DNA from 2 places in the Nocardioides sp. REDSEA-S30_B4 genome. Region 2 is predicted to be linked to the other one. Evidence: predicted binding sites of a transcription regulator. Region 2 holds the regulator's gene; the other holds the start of a gene.
The links. The regulator HrcA, encoded in region 2, represses chaperone genes, less so after heat shock. The targets are predictions, from matches to a motif close to TTGGCACTCGNNNNNNNCGAGTGCCAA.
Positions count from the first base shown of each region.

Region 1: the regulator HrcA is predicted to act here: its motif matches at 6,013-6,039, upstream of groES (co-chaperone GroES).

Region 1 is NZ_LUPI01000030.1:1,947-11,026, forward strand. Features, by position in the region: gene tsaD (tRNA (adenosine(37)-N6)-threonylcarbamoyltransferase complex transferase subunit TsaD) at 1-432, shown strand, start outside; gene A6R01_RS07585 (hypothetical protein) at 437-1,627, opposite strand; gene A6R01_RS07590 (SigE family RNA polymerase sigma factor) at 1,624-2,160, opposite strand; gene A6R01_RS07595 (S-(hydroxymethyl)mycothiol dehydrogenase) at 2,276-3,376, shown strand; gene A6R01_RS07600 (MBL fold metallo-hydrolase) at 3,376-3,999, shown strand; gene A6R01_RS07605 (hypothetical protein) at 4,157-4,753, shown strand; gene A6R01_RS07610 (SAM-dependent methyltransferase) at 4,824-5,984, opposite strand; gene groES (co-chaperone GroES) at 6,169-6,465, shown strand; gene groL (chaperonin GroEL) at 6,556-8,178, shown strand; gene A6R01_RS07625 (GNAT family N-acetyltransferase) at 8,330-9,080, shown strand, end outside.
Region 2 is NZ_LUPI01000080.1:27,243-36,322, reverse strand. Features, by position in the region: gene A6R01_RS14845 (hypothetical protein) at 1-194, opposite strand, end outside; gene A6R01_RS14840 (MBL fold metallo-hydrolase) at 253-1,110, opposite strand; gene A6R01_RS14835 (hypothetical protein) at 1,157-1,873, opposite strand; gene hrcA (heat-inducible transcriptional repressor HrcA) at 2,024-3,055, shown strand; gene dnaJ (molecular chaperone DnaJ) at 3,141-4,316, shown strand; gene A6R01_RS14820 (16S rRNA (uracil(1498)-N(3))-methyltransferase) at 4,321-5,061, shown strand; gene A6R01_RS14815 (Gmad2 immunoglobulin-like domain-containing protein) at 5,275-6,186, opposite strand; gene A6R01_RS14810 (histidine triad nucleotide-binding protein) at 6,278-6,619, shown strand; gene A6R01_RS14805 (hypothetical protein) at 6,640-7,878, shown strand; gene A6R01_RS14800 (hypothetical protein) at 7,885-8,160, opposite strand; gene A6R01_RS14795 (PhoH family protein) at 8,307-9,080, shown strand, end outside.

The sequences.
Region 1 (9,080 bases), on a different contig from region 2:
AGCCGCCGTGACCTCGAGCGGCACCGCTTCGACTTCTCCTTCTCCGGCCTCAAGACCGCCGTGGCCCGCTGGGTCGAGGCCAAGGAGCGCGCCGGCGAGCCGGTCCCGGTCAAGGACGTCGCCGCGTCCTTCCAGGAGGCCGTCTGCGACGTGCTGGTGCGCAAGGCCCTCGACGCTGCGTCCAGCGAGGGCATCGAGGACCTCCTCATCGGCGGCGGCGTCGCGGCCAACTCCCGGCTGCGGTTCCTCGCCGAGGAGCGCGCCGAGAAGCTCGGCATCCGCGTCCGCGTCCCGCGCCCCGGCCTGTGCACCGACAACGGCGCGATGGTCGCCGCGCTCGGAGCGGAGATGGTCGCGCGGGGACGTACCCCGTCCTCGCTCGACCTCCCCGCCGACTCCAGCCTCCCGGTCACCGAGGTGCTGGCGGGCTGAGCCGCTAGCCGCCGAGCCGGATGATGCCCTCGGGGTCACCGGGGGTGCCCGGCACGCTCTCGACCACCTCCGGCTCGCCCCCGTCCACCGGGACGCGCAGCAGCAGGTTCTCCCCGGCGTTGGTCTGCATCGAGACCAGGAAGGACTCGTCGTCGTTCCAGCGCTCGTCGAAGACGGTGCCGGCCTCGAACCCGCGCACCACCTCACCGTCCCGGGCGTCACGGACCTCGGCGAACGAGTGGCCGAACCCGTCGAGGTAGGCGTCGGCGCCCAGCACGCTCCGGCTGTCGGGCGAGAAGCGGAAGGAGCCGGCGTCGCAGGTGCTCCACAGCTCGGTCCCGGTGGCCAGCTCCAGCACCGCGCTGCAGTACTCGAACGTCATCTCATCGGCACTCACGAGCCCGGAGACCAGAGCGCCGTCGGGCGACACGTCGGTGATCGAGAGCAGGCCGAGTCGCTCGAGGGGCTCGGTCGTCCCGTCGAGGGAGACCACGAGGTCGCTCGACCCGTCGGGCGAGCCGTCGTAGACCTCGACGAGCATCCGGCAGGACGTCGTCGTGCAGCCCGGAAGGATCTCGCGCGGGCTCGGAGCCGCCCGTCCCTCGAGGACGACGGGCAGGACGAACGGTTCGTCGGACCCCGGCACCAGGATGCGTGGCCGACGGTCCTCATCGATCCACCCCACCGCAGAGCCAGCGTCGTCGCGGACCAGCCCGCCGTCGGTCGCGGGGTGGGTGGACAGCACCGATCCGGACGAGTCGACGACCAGGACCTGGAACTCCCTGCCGGCACCCTCGGGGTAGGCGCCGAGGACCCACTGGTCGCCGGCCATCCGCAGCAGGTACGACACCTCGCCGTCGACGGGCAGCTCGAACGCGGTGCCGTCCGCGGTCCTGACCTCGCCGTCGACGATCCACGCCGCCGACGGGCCGGAGGGCACCGGGTTGGCGGTGTCGCTGACGGTGGGGGCGTCGACCGGGGGCATGGTGTCCTCGGAGGTGCTGCCGCCCACGAGCAGTGCGATCGGCACGACGGCCGCGGCGACCACACCGGCACCGGCCGCGGCGGCGAGGGACGCGCGACGGCGCCGGATGCCGCGGGCGCGACCGCGGACGTCGTCGAGGGTCAGCGTCGGCGTACCCGCTCCGACGGCCTGGATGCGGAGGGCCTCCTCGAAGGCCTGCTGCTCGTTCATCGCTCCTCCTCCCGGGAGCCGGGGGCCAGGTGGCCCGGGGTGCGGTCACGCAGCAGGCCCATCGCCCTGCTGCCCTGGGACTTCACGGTGCCGACGCTCACCCCGAGGACGTCGGCGGTCTCGGACTCGGTGAGCCCCTCGTAGTAGCGCAGGACCACCACGGCCCGCGCCTTCGGCGGCAGTGTGGAGACGACCGTCCAGACGGCCGCGCGCTGCCCCTCGTCGTAGGTCTCCTCGACCGCGGCGGTGTCGGGGATCGTGTCGGTCGCCCGCTCGCGCCGCTTCCACGGCCGCCGCCACAGCGAGGTGGTCTCGTTGACCAGGATCCGGCGGACGTAGCCGTCGAGGGCGCCTCGGTCCTGGACCTTGTCCCACGACAGGTACAGCTTCGCGAGCGCCGTCTGCAGCACGTCCTCGGCCTGGTGCCGGTCGCCGGTGAGGAGGTAGGCGGTGCGCAGCAGCGCGCCCTGCCGGGCCTCGAGGTACGCCGTGAACTCGACGTCGACGCGCTCGCGCCGGGTGCCTGTGCCCACGTCCGTCCTCACCTCCGTCGCCGACCTCATCGTGGTCCCCAAGAATTCATGTCCGTGGGACGCGCGCCCCGGACGGATGGTTGGAACCGTCGGCGGAATCGGCTTGAGTGATCCCATGCAGCAGGTGAAGGCCGTCGTGGCCATGAGCAAGGGCGCCCCCGTCGAGGTCGCCACCATCAACGTCCCCGACCCGGGCCCGGGTGAGGCAGTCGTGCAGGTGCAGTCGTGCGGGGTCTGCCACACCGACCTCCACTACCGCGAGGGCGGCATCAACGACGAGTTCCCCTTCCTCCTCGGCCACGAGGCCGCCGGCGTCGTCGAGGCCGTCGGCGAGGGTGTCACCGACGTCGCGCCGGGTGACTTCGTGATCCTCAACTGGCGTGCTGTCTGCGGCGAGTGCCGCGCCTGCAAGCGCGGGGACCTGCAGTACTGCTTCGCCACCCACAACGCGACCCAGAAGATGACTTTGGAGGACGGCACCGAGCTGTCCCCGGCGTTGGGCATCGGCGCGTTCGCCGAGAAGACCCTCGTCGCCGCCGGCCAGTGCACCAAGGTCGACCCCGAGGCTCGTCCGGCCGCGGTCGGTCTGCTCGGCTGCGGTGTGATGGCCGGCATCGGCGCGGCCATCAACACCGGCGGTGCGACCCGCGGTCGCAGCGTCGCGGTCATCGGGTGCGGTGGTGTCGGCGTGGCCGCGGTCGCCGGCGCCGCGCTGGCCGGGGCCAGCCCGATCATCGCGATCGACATCGATGCCAAGAAGCTGGAGAAGGCCACCGAGCTCGGCGCGACCCACACCATCGACTCCAGCAGCACCGACGTCGTGGAGGCGGTCAAGGAGATCTGCGGCGGCGTCTACGAGGGCGCCGAAGGCGCTGACATCGTCGTCGAGGCGGTCGGTCGCCCCGAGACCTGGAAGCAGGCGTTCTACGCCCGCGATCTCGCCGGCACCGTCGTCCTGGTCGGTGTCCCGACCCCGGACATGAAGGTCCCCGACCTGCCGCTCATCGACGTGTTCGGCCGCGGGGGCTCCCTGAAGTCCAGCTGGTACGGCGACTGCCTGCCCTCGCGCGACTTCCCGATGCTCGTCGACCTCTACCGGCAGGGCCGCCTCGACCTCGACGCCTTCGTCTCCGAGGAGATCGGCATCGACGACGTCGAGGCCGCCTTCGAGAAGATGCACCACGGCGGCGTGCTGCGCTCGGTGGTGGTGCTCTGATGGCGGGCATCGGATCGGGGGCCCGCATCGACCACGCGGTCGTCTCGGGGACCTTCTCCCTCGACGGCGAGACCTTCGACGTCGACAACAACATCTGGGTGGTCGGCGACGACACCGAGTGCGTCGTCATCGACGCCCCCCACGACGTCGACGCGATCATGGAGGTCGTGGGCGACCGGCAGGTGCGCGCGATCCTGCTGACCCACGCGCACGACGACCACTGCCGTGTCGCACCCTCGCTGCGCGAGAGAGTGGTCGCGCCGATCATGCTGCACCCCGACGAGAAGCCCCTGTGGGAGCTCACGCACACCGACCACCTCTGGGACGTCGACCTCGCCGACGGCTTCGAGGTCCAGGTCGCCGGCACCACGCTGCGGGCCCTGCACACGCCCGGGCACGCGCCCGGTGCGGTCTGCTTCCACGCCCCCGCGCTGGGCTGCGTCTTCACCGGGGACACGCTCTTCAACGGCGGCCCCGGCGCCACCGGCCGCTCCTTCAGCGACCGGCCGACCCTCGAGGCCTCGATCCGCGCCAGCCTGTGGGAGCTGCCCGACGACACCGTCGTGCACACCGGGCACGGTGACGACACCACGATCGGGGCGGAGAAGGCAGCCCTCGGCTGACCCGACCGGGTACAAGGTCCCTGGGCCGAGGTCCCACGACCTCGGGACCATGGCCCTCCGGGCGGGTGCCCGCGGACCCTCTCCCCGCCCCGGCGACGGCCCATAGCGTCGTACTCGTCGAGGCGGGGAGGTCCCGCCCGGGGAAAGGAACAAGACGATGCGTGCGATGCTCGACAAGCTGACCTCGTGGGTGGGCCTGGCGCTCGCCGCGGTGCTCCTGGTGGCCGGCGGCCTGCTCACCTGGGCCAACGCCTTCGTGGCCGACCAGGTCGACTACCAGCTGGGGATGCAGGAGATCACGATGCCCGCCGAGGAGGCCATCGCGGAACTGCCCGACGCCGACCGTGAGGCCCTGGAGCCGTTCGTCGGCTCGCCGCTGGACACCGGCGCGGAGGCCAAGGCCTACGCCGACCACTACATCCTCGCCCACATGAACGCCTCCAGCGACGGGCGGACCTACCAGCAGGTGAGTGGTGAGTACCTCGCCCTCTCCGACGCCGACAAGGCCACCGCCGACGGCCAGGCCCTCGCCGGGCTGCGCCAGTCGCTGTTCATGGGCAACACCCTGCGCGGGCTGCTGCTCTACGGGTACGCCTTCGCGACCATCGGCATGATCGCGGGGTACGCCGCGATCGCCGCCTTCGCCGGTGCCGCCGTCCTGCTGGTCCTCGCGCTGCTCGGGCTGCGCCACGGCCACCGCGAGGAGGTCAAGGCCCGCACCGACACCCCGGCCGCGGTGCCCGCCAACGCCTGAGTCCGCATCACGACGTTCTGCAGGCGACACGCCGAGGTCGACCTGCAGAACGTCGTTGTTGCACGCGGCGCTACAGCGGCTGCACCAGCAGCGCGGTGCCGCTCCCGGCGACCCTGGTCATCACCAGGGTCGCCTCGGCGTCCCCGGAGAGCGAGAGCCGCTTGCGCAGCACCTCGGGTACGACGTCGACGCCCCGCTTCTTGATCGTCAGCCGGCCCACGCCGCGCTCGCGCAGCGCGGCCTTCAGCTGCTTCTCGCGGTAGGGCAGCTCCTCGACCACGCGGTAGCCGCGCGCGAAGGGCGAGCGGAAGGCCCGGTCGCTGGTGACGTAGGCGATGTGCGGGTCGACCAGCCCGCCGCCGACGCCGGCGGCGACTGCCGTGACCAGCCCGGCGCGGATGACCGCACCGTCGGGCTCGTAGAGGAAGTCACCGACCGCGCGGACCTCGTCGGCCACCGGGTCCTCGTCGGTGAGCGTGGCGAGCCCGCCGCGGCCGATCACGGTGGCGCGGCGCGCGGTGGTGGCCAGCGAGCCCGACCACAGAGCGGCCTCCTTGACCTCGCCGTGGTCGCTGACCCACTCGGCCTCCACGCCGGCCGGCACCAGGTCGTGCGGGATGCCGGGGGCGACCTTCACGCAGGAGTCGCGGCGCAGCAGCGTTTCGACGAAGGACCAGGGCGGCGCCCAGTCGTCGACGGAGAACGACCGGCCGCGCGCGGAGCGGCGGGCCGGGTCGGCGAAGGCGACCGAGAACGGCGAGGTGTCGACGCCGACGGCGTCGGCGACCATGACCGCGCCGGGCAGGCCGAGCGCGGCCAGGTTGGCCTCGGCGACGGCAACCCGCACCGGGTCGAGGTCGACGCCCGCGCAGATGATCCCCACCTCTGCGGAGGCCATCAGGTCCCCGCCGATGCCGCAGCCGAGGTCGACCAGCGTGCTCGCGGCGAACGCCTGCAGCCGGGCCACCCGGTGTCGGGCGACCGCGGGTCGGGTGGCCTGCTCGAGCCCGTCGGGGGTGAAGTAGAGCCGGGGGGCGAGCTCGCCGAACTTCGGCTCGGCCCGCCGCCGTAGCGTCGCCTGGGTCAGGGCGGCGGCCGCCTGTTCGGGCGTCGCCGCGGCGCGCAGGCGGGTCTGGGCGGCGAGCGGGTCGTCACCGGCGTACTCCTCGGCGCGCGCGAGCAGGGCCTGCCCGTCGTCGGTGAGCAGCCACCGGAAGGCGTCGAGATCCACCCCGCGATCCTGCCAGTGGCGACCGGCTCTGGCACTCACTAGGGGTGAGTGCTAGTTTCTGTGCTGGCACTCTCACCCTGAGTGTGCCAGCGCTTGCCACCGGTGCGGCCCCCGCGACGGCGTACCTGGGAAGCAGGCACCACGTTCCTGAACCCATCCGTGCAGAAAGTGGAGGTCGACAACAGTGTCGGTCAACATCAAGCCCCTCGAGGACCGGATCGTCGTCAAGCCGCTCGACGCCGAGCAGACCACCGCCTCCGGCCTGGTCATCCCGGACACCGCCAAGGAGAAGCCCCAGGAGGGCGAGGTCGTGGCCGTGGGCCCGGGCCGCTTCAACGAGGACGGCGACGAGCGCATCCCCATGGACGTCTCCGTGGGCGACAAGGTCATCTACAGCAAGTACGGCGGCACCGAGGTCAAGTACGGCGGGGACGAGTTCCTCATCCTCTCCGCGCGCGACGTCCTCGCGATCGTCGGCTGACGCATCCTCAGCTCCGGGTCGTGCGCCTGTGTCCTCGCGGGCGCCGGCGCACGACCCGCACTGTTTCCTGACTCTCTGTAAGGAGTAGTAGTGCCCAAGATCCTGGAGTTCGACGAGAACGCCCGGCGCGCTCTCGAGCGCGGCGTGGACGCGCTCGCCAACACCGTGAAGGTGACCCTCGGCCCCAAGGGCCGCTACGTCGTGCTCGACAAGAAGTGGGGCGCCCCGACCATCACCAACGACGGCGTGACCGTCGCCCGTGAGGTCGAGCTGGACGACCCGTTCGAGAACCTCGGTGCCCAGCTGACGAAGGAGGTCGCCACCAAGACCAACGACGTCGCCGGTGACGGCACCACCACCGCCACCGTGCTGGCCCAGGCGATGGTCCACGAGGGCCTGCGCGCCGTGGCCGCCGGCGCGAACCCGATGGGTCTCAAGCGCGGCATGGACAAGGCCGCCGAGGCCGTCGGCGAGGCGCTGCGCTCGGCCGCCCGCGAGGTCGAGTCGGTCGAGGACATGGCGTCCGTGGCGACCATCTCCAGCCGCGACAAGCACATCGGCGACCTGCTCAGCCAGGCCTTCGACAAGGTCGGCAAGGACGGTGTCATCACCGTGGAGGAGTCCTCCACGATGGGCACCGAGCTCGACTTCACCGAGGGCATGCAGTTCGACAAGGGCTACCTGTCGCAGTACTTCGTCACCGACCCCGAGCGCATGGAGGCCGTCCTCGAGGACGCCTACATCCTCCTGCACCAGGGCAAGATCTCGGCCGTCGCCGAGATGCTGCCGCTGCTGGAGAAGGTCATGCAGACCGGCAAGCCGCTCTTCATCCTCGCCGAGGACGTCGAGGGCGAGGCGCTCTCCACCCTGGTCGTCAACAAGATCCGCGGCACGTTCAACGCCGTCGCGGTCAAGAGCCCGGCCTTCGGTGATCGCCGCAAGGCGATGATGCAGGACATCGCGATCCTGACCGGCGGTCAGGTCATCGCCCCCGAGGTCGGCCTCAAGCTCGACCAGGTGGGCCTCGAGGTCCTCGGCCAGGCCCGCCGCGTCGTGGTCACCAAGGACCACACCACCATCGTCGAGGGTGCCGGCGACGCCGCCGCCGTCGACGGTCGCGTGGCGCAGATCAAGGCCGAGATCGAGAACACCGACTCCGACTGGGACCGCGAGAAGCTCCAGGAGCGCCTCGCGAAGCTGGCCGGCGGCGTGTGCGTGATCAAGGTCGGCGCCGCCACCGAGGTGGAGCTGAAGGAGAAGAAGCACCGCATCGAGGACGCCGTCTCCGCGACCCGTGCGGCCATCGAGGAGGGCATCGTCCCCGGCGGTGGCTCCGCGCTGGTCCACGCCGTCTCCGTGCTCGAGGACAACCTCGGGCTCGAGGGCGACGAGGCGCTCGGTGTGCGCATCGTGCGCAAGTCGGCCGACGAGCCGCTGCGCTGGATCGCCGAGAACGGTGGCGAGAACGGCTACGTCATCACCACCAAGGTCCGCGAGCTCGGCGTCGGCAACGGCTACAACGCCGCCACCGGCGAGTACGGCGACCTGGTCGCCCAGGGCGTCCTGGACCCGGTCAAGGTCACCCGCTCCGCGCTGGTCAACGCCACCTCGATCGCCGGCATGCTGCTGACGACCGAGACGCTGGTCGTCGACAAGCCCGAGGAGGAGGACGAGTCCGCGGCCGCCGGCCACGGGCACGGCCACGGACACTGAGGCCTCGGCTCACTCGCAGCACCCGCACCACGACCCCCGTCGGACCCCGGTCCGGCGGGGGTCGCGCACGTCACAGGCCGGGCCGCCAGTCGGTCGGGCCAGGTCACGCGACCGCAACAACCCCGCAACACGCGTGGGATGAACTCCTGCCATGACGATGCTGTGGAGGGTCCGCGCGAGCCTGCCCGACCGGCCCGGTGGGCTGGCGGCGCTGGCGCAGCAGTGCGCGGAGCGTGGAGTGGACATCCGGGGGCTGCAGATCTTCCCGGGCGTGGAGGCCGTGACCGACGAGGTCGTGATGGAGACCCCCGACGGCTGGAGCGAGCACGAGGTCGCCCTGCTCGTGGAGTCCTCGGGCTGGACCCACCTGGCCGCCCAGCAGGTCTCGGCCGCGGCGCTGACCGACCAGCCGACCCGCTACGTCCAGGCCGCGCGCACGATCCTGGCGCGGCCCACCAGCTTCCCCGAGGTCGTCGCCCAGCTCTTCGACGCCGAGTCCGAGCCCCGCGACGGCGACCACGGTCCGGTCCAGGACGGCATGGAGATGACCGTCGGCGACGTGCAGGTGCAGGTACGCCGCACCGCACCCTTCACCGACATCGAGCGGGCCCGCGGGGCGGCCATGGCCGACCTGGTGAGCGACGTCCTGCAGCGCACCAAGGAGTCCGCCGCGATCGGCAGCTCCACGGGCGGCCGTCGCCTCGGCGGCGGTGCCGTGCCGTCGTACGTCGTGGAGGGCGACACGGTCTCGGCGATCGTCGACGGTGTCGTGGTCGGCCTGGCCACGGTCCAGGCGCCGCTCGAGGACGACCCCGACGTGCGGCCGGTGACCCTGCGGGTCGACCCGGCCTGGCAGCGTCGCGGTTTCGGCACGCGGCTGCTCATCGACTCCTCCCGGCTCG
Region 2 (9,080 bases):
TCGTCCCCTGCGTGTGCGGGGGCCTCCGGGTCCAAGGGCTCCTCGGCCGGCTTGCCTGCCTCGAGCAACCCCTCGCCCTCGCCGTCCGGGAGGCCCTCGGCCAGCGGGTTGTCCTCGCCGGCCACCAGGTCCGGCGGCAGCTGCTCGTCGGGGATGCCGGCGGTGTTCTCGTTCTCGTGCTCGTGCGCGGACATGTCCCGACGCTAGGTCGGCGCCCGGTGCCCGGCCTCACCCCCGCGAGGGGGTGTGGGGCTACAGCAGGGGCAGCCGCTTCTGGCTGGCCGGGAGGTGCTCGTAGCCGCGCGCGACCGCGTGCACCAGGGCGCCGCGATCGAGCGGCCAGTCGCCGACCTCCAGCGCCTGCTCGACCCGGACGCCACGACCGGCGAGGTCGCGGATGGTCTCCGCGACCACGCCGATGTCGGCCCGCTGGTCCATGACGAAGGCCCGGTCGACGGGCGCGCCGTGCCCGGGCACCACGACGGTGCGGTCGGTGCACAGCTGCAGGCACACGTCGAGCGCCAGCGGCCACTCCATCGGGAAGGAGTCGGGCCCGTACGCCGGCGGCCCGGACTCCTCGACCAGGTCCCCGGCCACGAGCACGTCGGCGTCGGCCACGCGGACCACGAGGTCGCCGGAGGTGTGCGCCCGGCCGGGGTGCACCAGCTCCAGGACCCGGTCGCCGAGGTCGACCACGGCGGCGGAGGAGAAGGTCCGGTCCGGCAGGACCACCGGGCTGGCGTCGACCTCGCCGGGCACCGGCTCCTCGCCATCGTACGCCGGGCGGTCGGCGGCCCACCGTCGCAGCTCGTCCACGCAGGACTCGTGGGCGTGGACGGGCAGCGCCTCCCCGAAGGCCTCGCGGAACGCCGCGGTGCCGAGCACGTGGTCGTGGTGGGCGTGCGTCGCGACGACGCCGATCACGTCCCCGGCGCCGAGCGACCGCGCGGACTCGACGAGCTCACGGCCGACGCGGGTGGAGACGTGCGTGTCGACGACGACCAGCCCCCGCTCCCCGCCGACGACGGTCGTGCTGACGTCGAACCAGGGGTGCCGGGCCACCCAGACGCGGTCGGCGACCTCGGTGAGGGTGGCGGGGGAGGTGCTCATGGGTGCCCAGCCTAGGAACACCCCGCCAGGAGCGTCCCGGGCGCCCTCAGCAGATGCCCGGGTCCAGGTGCTCGCGCAGCAGCCGTCCCAGGGAGGCGGCGTCGGTGGCCGGCGGGTCGAAGACGAGCCGCTGCGCGTGCGCGCCGTCGGTGTCGACCCACCGCAGCTCCACCCCGTCCACGCCCAGGCCCGCGAGCGACGCGGCCGCCAGGCGACCCGGAGGGCAGCCCGTGAGCCGGGCGACGACGCGGCGCAGCTCCTCGCCGTGGCACGCGGTGGCGTGCTCGGCGGCCCGCTGGAGGTAGCCCCGGTTGAGTGCGTGCTCGGTGCCCAGGAAGTCCTCCACCGGCACGGGCACGGTGCGGCCCTGGACCCGCAGCGTGACCGCGGCCGGCTCGAGCACCACCAGGCGATGCTCCTCGGGACAGCGGCCACAGCCCTCGGAGCCGCCGAGCACCAGTCGCCCGGAGACCTCGAGCACGTCCAGGGCGCCGTCCTCGTCGCTCGTCGACCCGCGCACGCCGCTGGTGACGCGCAGCCGGACCACGTCGCGCCGCGCCGCGTGCGTGAGCAGCGGCGAGGTCGGGGTGCACAGCAGGGTGGGCCGGCCCCCGTCGTCGGTCAGTGACACGACCTCCGCGTCGAGCAGCGGGGCGTCGTCGTGGCCGCGCAGGTCGGCACCGGACGGGCAGGCCAGCGCCGAGCGCGCCCGGGCGGCCATGGGCGAGGGGTCGCGCTGGGCGCGGGGGCGGAGCAGGGGCATGAGGACCTCCGGTCGAAGTGAGGCAAGCCTAACCTCACTCACGACGGGTGCCAAGGGTCGGCTCGCGGGGCTTGTAGAGTTGGCACTCACTGAGATCGAGTGCCAGGTTCGAGCCCGAGCTCGAACGACCAGGGGATCCGGAGGTGGGGCGTGCAGGAGGACCGTCGACTCGCCGTGCTCCGCGCGATCGTGGAGGACTACGTCTCGACCGAGGAGCCGGTCGGCTCCAAGGCGCTCGTGGAGCGGCACGGGCTGGGCGTGTCCCCGGCCACCGTGCGCAACGACATGGCGGTGCTGGAGGAGGAGGGCTACATCACCCAGCCCCACACCAGCGCCGGGCGGGTGCCCACCGACAAGGGCTACCGGATGTTCGTCGACCGCCTCACCACGGTCAAGCCGCTCTCCTCGGCCGAGAAGCGCGCCATCTCCAGCTTCCTCGACGGCGCGGTCGACCTCGACGACGTGGTCCAGCGCTCGGTGCGGCTGCTCTCGCAGCTGACCCGCCAGGTCGCCGTCGTGCAGTACCCCACGCTCTCCTCCTCGACCGTCCGGCACGTCGAGCTCGTGGCGCTCACCCCCGAGCGGCTGCTCGTGGTGCTGATCCTCAGCACCGGGCGCGTCGAGCAGCGCCTCGTGGAGCTCTCCTCCCCGCTGGCCGACGACGACCTCGCCACGTTGCGCAGCCGGCTGCTGCTGGTCGCCACCGGCCAGCGGATCGCCGACGCCGTGGCGGGGCTGCGCGCCCTGGTGCCCGCCGACGACGCCGCGGCCCAGCCCGGCGCGGAGGCCACCGGGGCCGTGGTCGAGGCGCTCTGCGAGGCGATGAGCGACCACCGCTCCGACCACCGGGTGGCGGTCGGGGGCGCGGCGAACCTCGCCCGCTACGGCGACAGCTTCGACTCCGCCGTACGCCCCCTGCTCGAGGCGCTGGAGGAGCACGTCGTGCTGCTCAAGCTCCTCGGGGAGGCCGGGTCCAGCGGCATGGTGACCGTCCGGATCGGCGCCGAGGGCCCCTACGAGGAGCTCGCCTCGACCAGCGTGGTGTCGACGGGCTACGGCCCCGAGGACCAGTCGCTGGCCACCCTGGGCATCGTGGGCCCGACCCGCATGGACTACCCCGGGACGATGGCTGCGGTACGCGCCGTCGCCCGCTACGTGACCCGGATCCTCGACGAGGCCTGAGCCGCCCGTCCCGCACCCGCAGACCAGCCGACGACCAGCCGCAGACCAGCTGACGACCAGCACAGAAGACGAGGAAGCGACCGCAGTGAGCCAGGACCTCTACGACATCCTCGGGGTCTCCCGTGACGCCGACGACGCCGAGCTGAAGAAGGCCTACCGGCGACTCGCGCGGCAGTACCACCCCGACGTCAACCCCGACCCCGCCGCGCAGGAGAAGTTCGGCGAGGTCTCCCGCGCCTACGAGGTGCTCAGCGACCCGCAGAAGCGCGCGGCCTACGACCGCGGCGGCGACCCGTTCGGGGGCGGGGCGGGTGGTTTCGGCCAGGGTGCCGGGTTTTCCTTCACCGACATCATGGACGCCTTCTTCGGAGGCGGTGGTCAGGGCACTGGCACGGGCCGTGGTCCGCGTCCGCGCGTACGCCGCGGGCAGGACGCGCTGATCCGGCTGGAGATCGACCTGGCCGAGGCCGCCTTCGGCGTCTCGCGCGAGATCAAGGTCGACACCGCGGTCACCTGCTCGGCGTGCGCCGGCGAGGGTGCTGCTCCCGGCTCGCACGCGGTGCCCTGCGAGACCTGTCGCGGCCAGGGTGAGGTCGCCCACGTGCAGCGCTCGTTCCTCGGCGAGATCCGCACGCTGCGTCCGTGCGCCGCGTGCCGCGGCTTCGGCAGCGTGATCCCCGACCCGTGCCGCGAGTGCTCCGGCGACGGCCGGGTCCGGTCACGCCGCAGCCTGACCGTGAAGATCCCCGCGGGCGTCGACACCGGCACCCGCGTCCAGCTCGCCGAGCAGGGCGAGGTCGGCCCCGGCGGCGGTCCGGCCGGCGACCTCTACGTCGAGATCCACGTGGCGGCGCACCCGGTCTTCAAGCGCCAGGGCGACGACCTGCACTGCACCGTGACGGTCCCGATGACGGCCGCGGCGCTCGGCACCACGATCGAGATGCCCACGCTGGAGGCCGACGTCGTCGAGGGGTCCGAGCAGGTCACCGACCTCGAGACCTCCTTCGAGCTCGACATCCGGCCCGGCACCCAGTCCGGCACCGAGCAGGTGCTGCGCGGACGCGGCGTGCCCGGTCTGCGCGGCGGTCGCGGCGACCTGGTCGTCACGATCGCGGTCGAGACCCCGACGCGCCTCGACGCCCGGCAGGAGGAGCTGCTGCACGAGCTGGCGGCGATCCGCGGCGAGGAGTCTCCGGAGGGCTCGGTCAAGCCGGGCGCCAAGTCGGTCTTCGGTCGCCTCCGCGACGCGTTCAACCACTGAGCCGATGTCGCTCCCGGTCCACCTCGTGCCCTCGCTGGAGGGCGTGACCGCGGGTGCCACGGTGGTCGTCGAGGGCGACGAGGCGCACCACGCCGTCGCCGTACGACGCCTGCGGGTGGGGGAGCGGCTCGTGCTGACCGACGGGCTGGGCCGGTCGGTGCTCGGCGAGGTCGCCGCCACCGGCAAGCGCACCCTCGACGTCAGCGTGCACGAGGCCACGCGCGACCCCGAGCCCGCACCGTCGGTCACGGTCGTGCAGGCGCTTCCCAAGGGTGACCGGGGCGAGCTCGCGGTCGAGGTGCTGACCGAGGTCGGCGTCGGCCGGGTCGTGCCGTGGGCCGCGTCCCGCTCCGTGGCGGTCTGGAAGGGGGAGCGGGCCGAGAAGGGCCTGGCCAAGTGGCGTTCCACCGCCCGCGAGGCCGCCAAGCAGGCCCGGCGCACCTGGCACCCGGTGGTCGACCCGATGGCCGGCACCCCCCGGGTGGCCGAGCTCGTCGCCGCCGCCGACCTCGCCGTCGTACTGCACGAGGACGCCACCACGACGCTGGCCGGGCTCGAGGTGCCGGCCACGGGGTCGCTGCTGCTCGTGGTCGGGCCCGAGGGTGGCATCGCTCCCGAGGAGCTCGACGCGTTCACGGCCGCCGGCGCCACCTCGGTCCGGCTGGGCTCCGAGGTGCTGCGCACCTCCACCGCGGGCGTGGCTGCCGTGGCGGCCCTGCTCTCGCGGACCTCCCGCTGGGGCTGATCTCGCGGGAGCGGTGAGTGCGCAACCGAATCCGGCTGTCGATCGGTTGCCTGCTCACCGCCTACGGCGGTCGGTCAGGGGAGCGGTGAGCCTTCAACCGAATCGGATCCCCGTTCGGTTCAACACTCACCGCCCGCGCCGGACGTGCCGGGGCGGTGGCTCAGGAACCGAACGGACTGCCCGGACGGTTGACTGCCCACCGCCCTCGAGGGCTCAGCCGACGGTGATCTCCTTGGTGTCGAACATCGGCGGGTTGCCCTCGCCACCCGAGGGGTCGTCGGTCATGGCGATGAAGGTGTAGGTGCCCGGGGCCAGGTCGGAGACGTCCACCTCGGTCTCCCACGGGTAGAGCGCGTCCATCCACCCCTCGGCGGTCGCGAAGCCGCGGGCGACGACGGCGTCGGAGCCGTCGCGCACCTCCCAGGGGACGGTGGCCTCGAAGGAGGACGCGACCCCGCTGGCGGTGAAGGTGCCGGAGACCGACGCGCCCTGCTCGGGGGCGGTGATGCTCACCAGGTTGAGCACGTCGAAGGGGTCGGCGTTGTCGACGCCGTCGGAGGTCTCGACGCCGAACAGCGTCGTGGCGCCGGACGGTGAGGTCACGCTGACGGGGTCGCGCGACTGCAGCGCGCCCTGGACGGTGTGCACCAGGGCCTGCAGGGCCAGCTCGGCCTCGGCGCCGGCCATGCCCGAGGGGCGGTCGACCCAGGTCTCGTCGGACAGGCTCACCGCGATCGTGCCGCCGGAGTGGTCGACGGCGTCGAAGCCGCCGCCGCCGGGGAAGAGCGAGCGGTAGTCCGGGTCCGCGGGCTCACCGGAGGCGGCCATCTCGGCCGCGCCGAGCGCCGGCTCGCCGCTGACCCGGCGGAACTCGCGGAACAACCGCGGTCCGACGCCGGTGTCGCCGACGTAGTAGACCGGCACCGCCCCTGCGGGCGCCGGCTCCTCGGACGGTACGTCGCTGGGCGCGGGCTCCGAGGGCGACGCCGCGGCCGTGGGCGACTCCGAGCGGTCCGCGGCGACCGGGTCGGTCGCGCTGTCGTCACCACCGCACGCGGAGGTGGTCAGCAGGACCCCGACCGCCAGGGCGGCCAAGGTGCGGACGGGTCGTGGAGTGGTGCGCATGGTGTCCATGATGCCCTTGGGACGTCCGATCCGCGTTCCAGGTTCCGTCGTGTGTCGCGCGTGCGATGATCGGCGGGGGGAAGGGAGACCCATGTCCGACTGCTTGTTCTGCAAGATCGTGGCCGACGAGGTGCCGGCCGAGGTCGTGCACGTCACCGAGCGCACTGTCGCGTTCCGTGACATCAACCCGCAGGCGCCGACCCACGTGCTGGTCGTGCCCAAGGCGCACTTCGCCAACGCCGGCGAGCTCGCGGTGGGTGACCCGGTGGCGATGGCCGAGCTCATCGATGCCGGTCACGCGGTCGCGACCGCCGAGGGCCACGAGGACGGCTACCGGCTGGTGTTCAACACCGGCGCGAAGGCCGGCCAGACCGTCTTCCACACCCACCTGCACGTGCTCGCCGGTCGCGACCTGACCTGGCCCCCCGGATAGGCGGCCGGATGAGCGGCTGGATGAGTGGTCGGACGACCCGGCGGCTCCTGGCGGTCCTGGTCGCCGCGGTGCTGGCCGTGGTCGGCACGGTGGCGGTCGCGCTGCTGCAGACGGGGGAGGACAGGCGTACCGGTGACGCCGCCGACGTCCTCGAGCCACCGGCCCCGCCCGAGGTGGCCGCCCAGCAGCTCTCGTCGGTCGAGCCCGGCAAGCAGGTCGCCCTGCGCCGCGGCGAGCAGCGGATGACGCTGGAGATGGACACCGACTACACCCCCAGTGCTCCCAGCGGGGCCGGCACCGACGACTACCGCTGCTTCCTCCTGGACCCCGGGCTCGAGGAGGACGTCTGGCTCACCGGCAGCCAGGTGCTGCCGGGCAACCCCGACGTCGTGCACCACGTCATCTTGTTCAAGGTCGACGCCGACCAGGTCGCGGCGGCCGAGGAGCTCGACGCCAAGACGGTCGACCCCGGGTGGACCTGCTTCGGCGGGAGCGGCCTGGAGGGCGACTTCTCCCGGCTCACCGACGCCAACTGGCTGGCCGCGTGGGCGCCGGGCGGCGACGAGCGGGCGACCCGCGACGGCTACGGCACCCGCCTGGAGGCCGGCAGCCGGGTCGTCATGCAGGTGCACTACAACCTGCTCAAGGGCGCGACCCCCGACCGGTCGGCCACCCAGCTGCGGTGGATGCCGGGCGACACCGACCTGCAGTCGCTGCACACCTACCTCATGCCGGCGCCGGTGGAGCTGCCCTGCCGCGAGGCCCGTTCGGAGGGCCCGCTCTGCGACCGCGAGGCCGCGATGGTCGACCTGCGCCAGCGCTTCGGCGGCGCCGCGCTCACCGCCGATGCCCTGCACCTGCTCTGCGGGGAGCTCGAGGAGCCCTCCGAGACCACCACGTGCACCCGGCGGGTGGGCCAGGAGATGACCGTCCTCGGGGTCGCCGGGCACATGCACCTGCTGGGTCGCGAGATCTCCGTCGTCGCCAACCAGGGCACGCCGCGCGAGCGGACCCTGCTCGACGTGGACCTGTGGGACTTCGACGACCAGGGCAGCCAGCCCGTGGAGCCGCTGACCCTCGAGCCCGGAGACACGCTGACCGTCACCTGCCGCCACGAGCAGTGGCTGCGCGACAAGCTCCCGGCCTTCGAGGGCCAGCAGGAGAAGTACGTCCTGTGGGGCGAGGGCTCCACCGACGAGATGTGCCTGGGCACGCTCTCGGTGGCCTACGCCGCGGGCGCGCCGACCAGCAGGTTCTGATCGGGCCTACAGGTAGAGCACCACCCGCACCACGGCGAAGACGACCGGCAGCCCGAAGACCACCAGCAGGAACCACGCCGTCCACCGGTGCAGCGGCTTGGCAGGGTCCAACCGTCCGCCGAAGTCGAGCAGGGCCCCTTCGGCCGTGTGGTGGGTCAGCCCCATCCGCCGAGCGTCCTGGGGGAGCGCCTGCCCGGCGAACCAGTACGGCGGCAGCGACTCGTCGTCGGGGTCGGGGTCCTCGTCGTCCCAGTCGAGGGGCGGGGAGTCGGGACCGGGCACGCTGCCACGGTACGCGGCGGCTGTGCGTCCACCCCGGGCCCGAGGAGCGAGCCCCGACGCGTTACCCGCTGGGAGCGCAGCGCCCCACGCCGTAGAGTGGAGGGGCTGCATGAGACCCGCAAGAGAGAGGGCCCGCCCGGGCATCCATGACTGACGCGCACCAGACCCGCCACACCGTGGTGGTCCCCACCAGCATCGACATGGTCAGCCTGCTCGGCCCCGGTGACGAGCACCTCGCGCGGCTCGAGGAGGCCCTCGAGGCCGACCTGCACGTCCGTGGCAACCGGATCACGATGATCGGTGAGCCCTCCGAGCTCGCGCTCGGCGAGCGGCTGCTCGACGAGCTCGTCACGATCCTGCGCACCGGCCAGTCGGTTACGTCCGAGACGGTCGACCGGGTGCTCGGCATGCTGCGCGCCGAGACCACCGAGCGCCCCGCGGACGTGCTGAGCCTCAACATCCTGTCCAACCGCGGCCGCTCGATCCGACCCAAGACGCTCAACCAGAAGCGCTACGTCGACTCCATCGACGAGCACACCATCACCTTCGGCATCGGTCCCGCGGGCACCGGCAAGACCTACCTCGCGATGGCCAAGGCCGTGCAGGCGCTGCAGTCCAAGCAGGCCAACCGGATCATCCTGACCCGCCCGGCCGTCGAGGCCGGCGAGCACCTCGGCTTCCTGCCCGGCACGCTGGGGGAGAAGATCGACCCCTACCTCCGGCCGCTCTACGACGCGCTGCACGACATGATCGACCCCGACTCGATCCCCAAGCTGATGGCCGCGGGCACCATCGAGGTCGCGCCGCTGGCCTACATGCGGGGCCGCACGCTCAACGACTCCTTCATCATCCTCGACGAGGCGCAGAACACCACGCCGGAGCAGATGAAGATGTTCCTCACCCGGCTCGGCTTCGGCTCC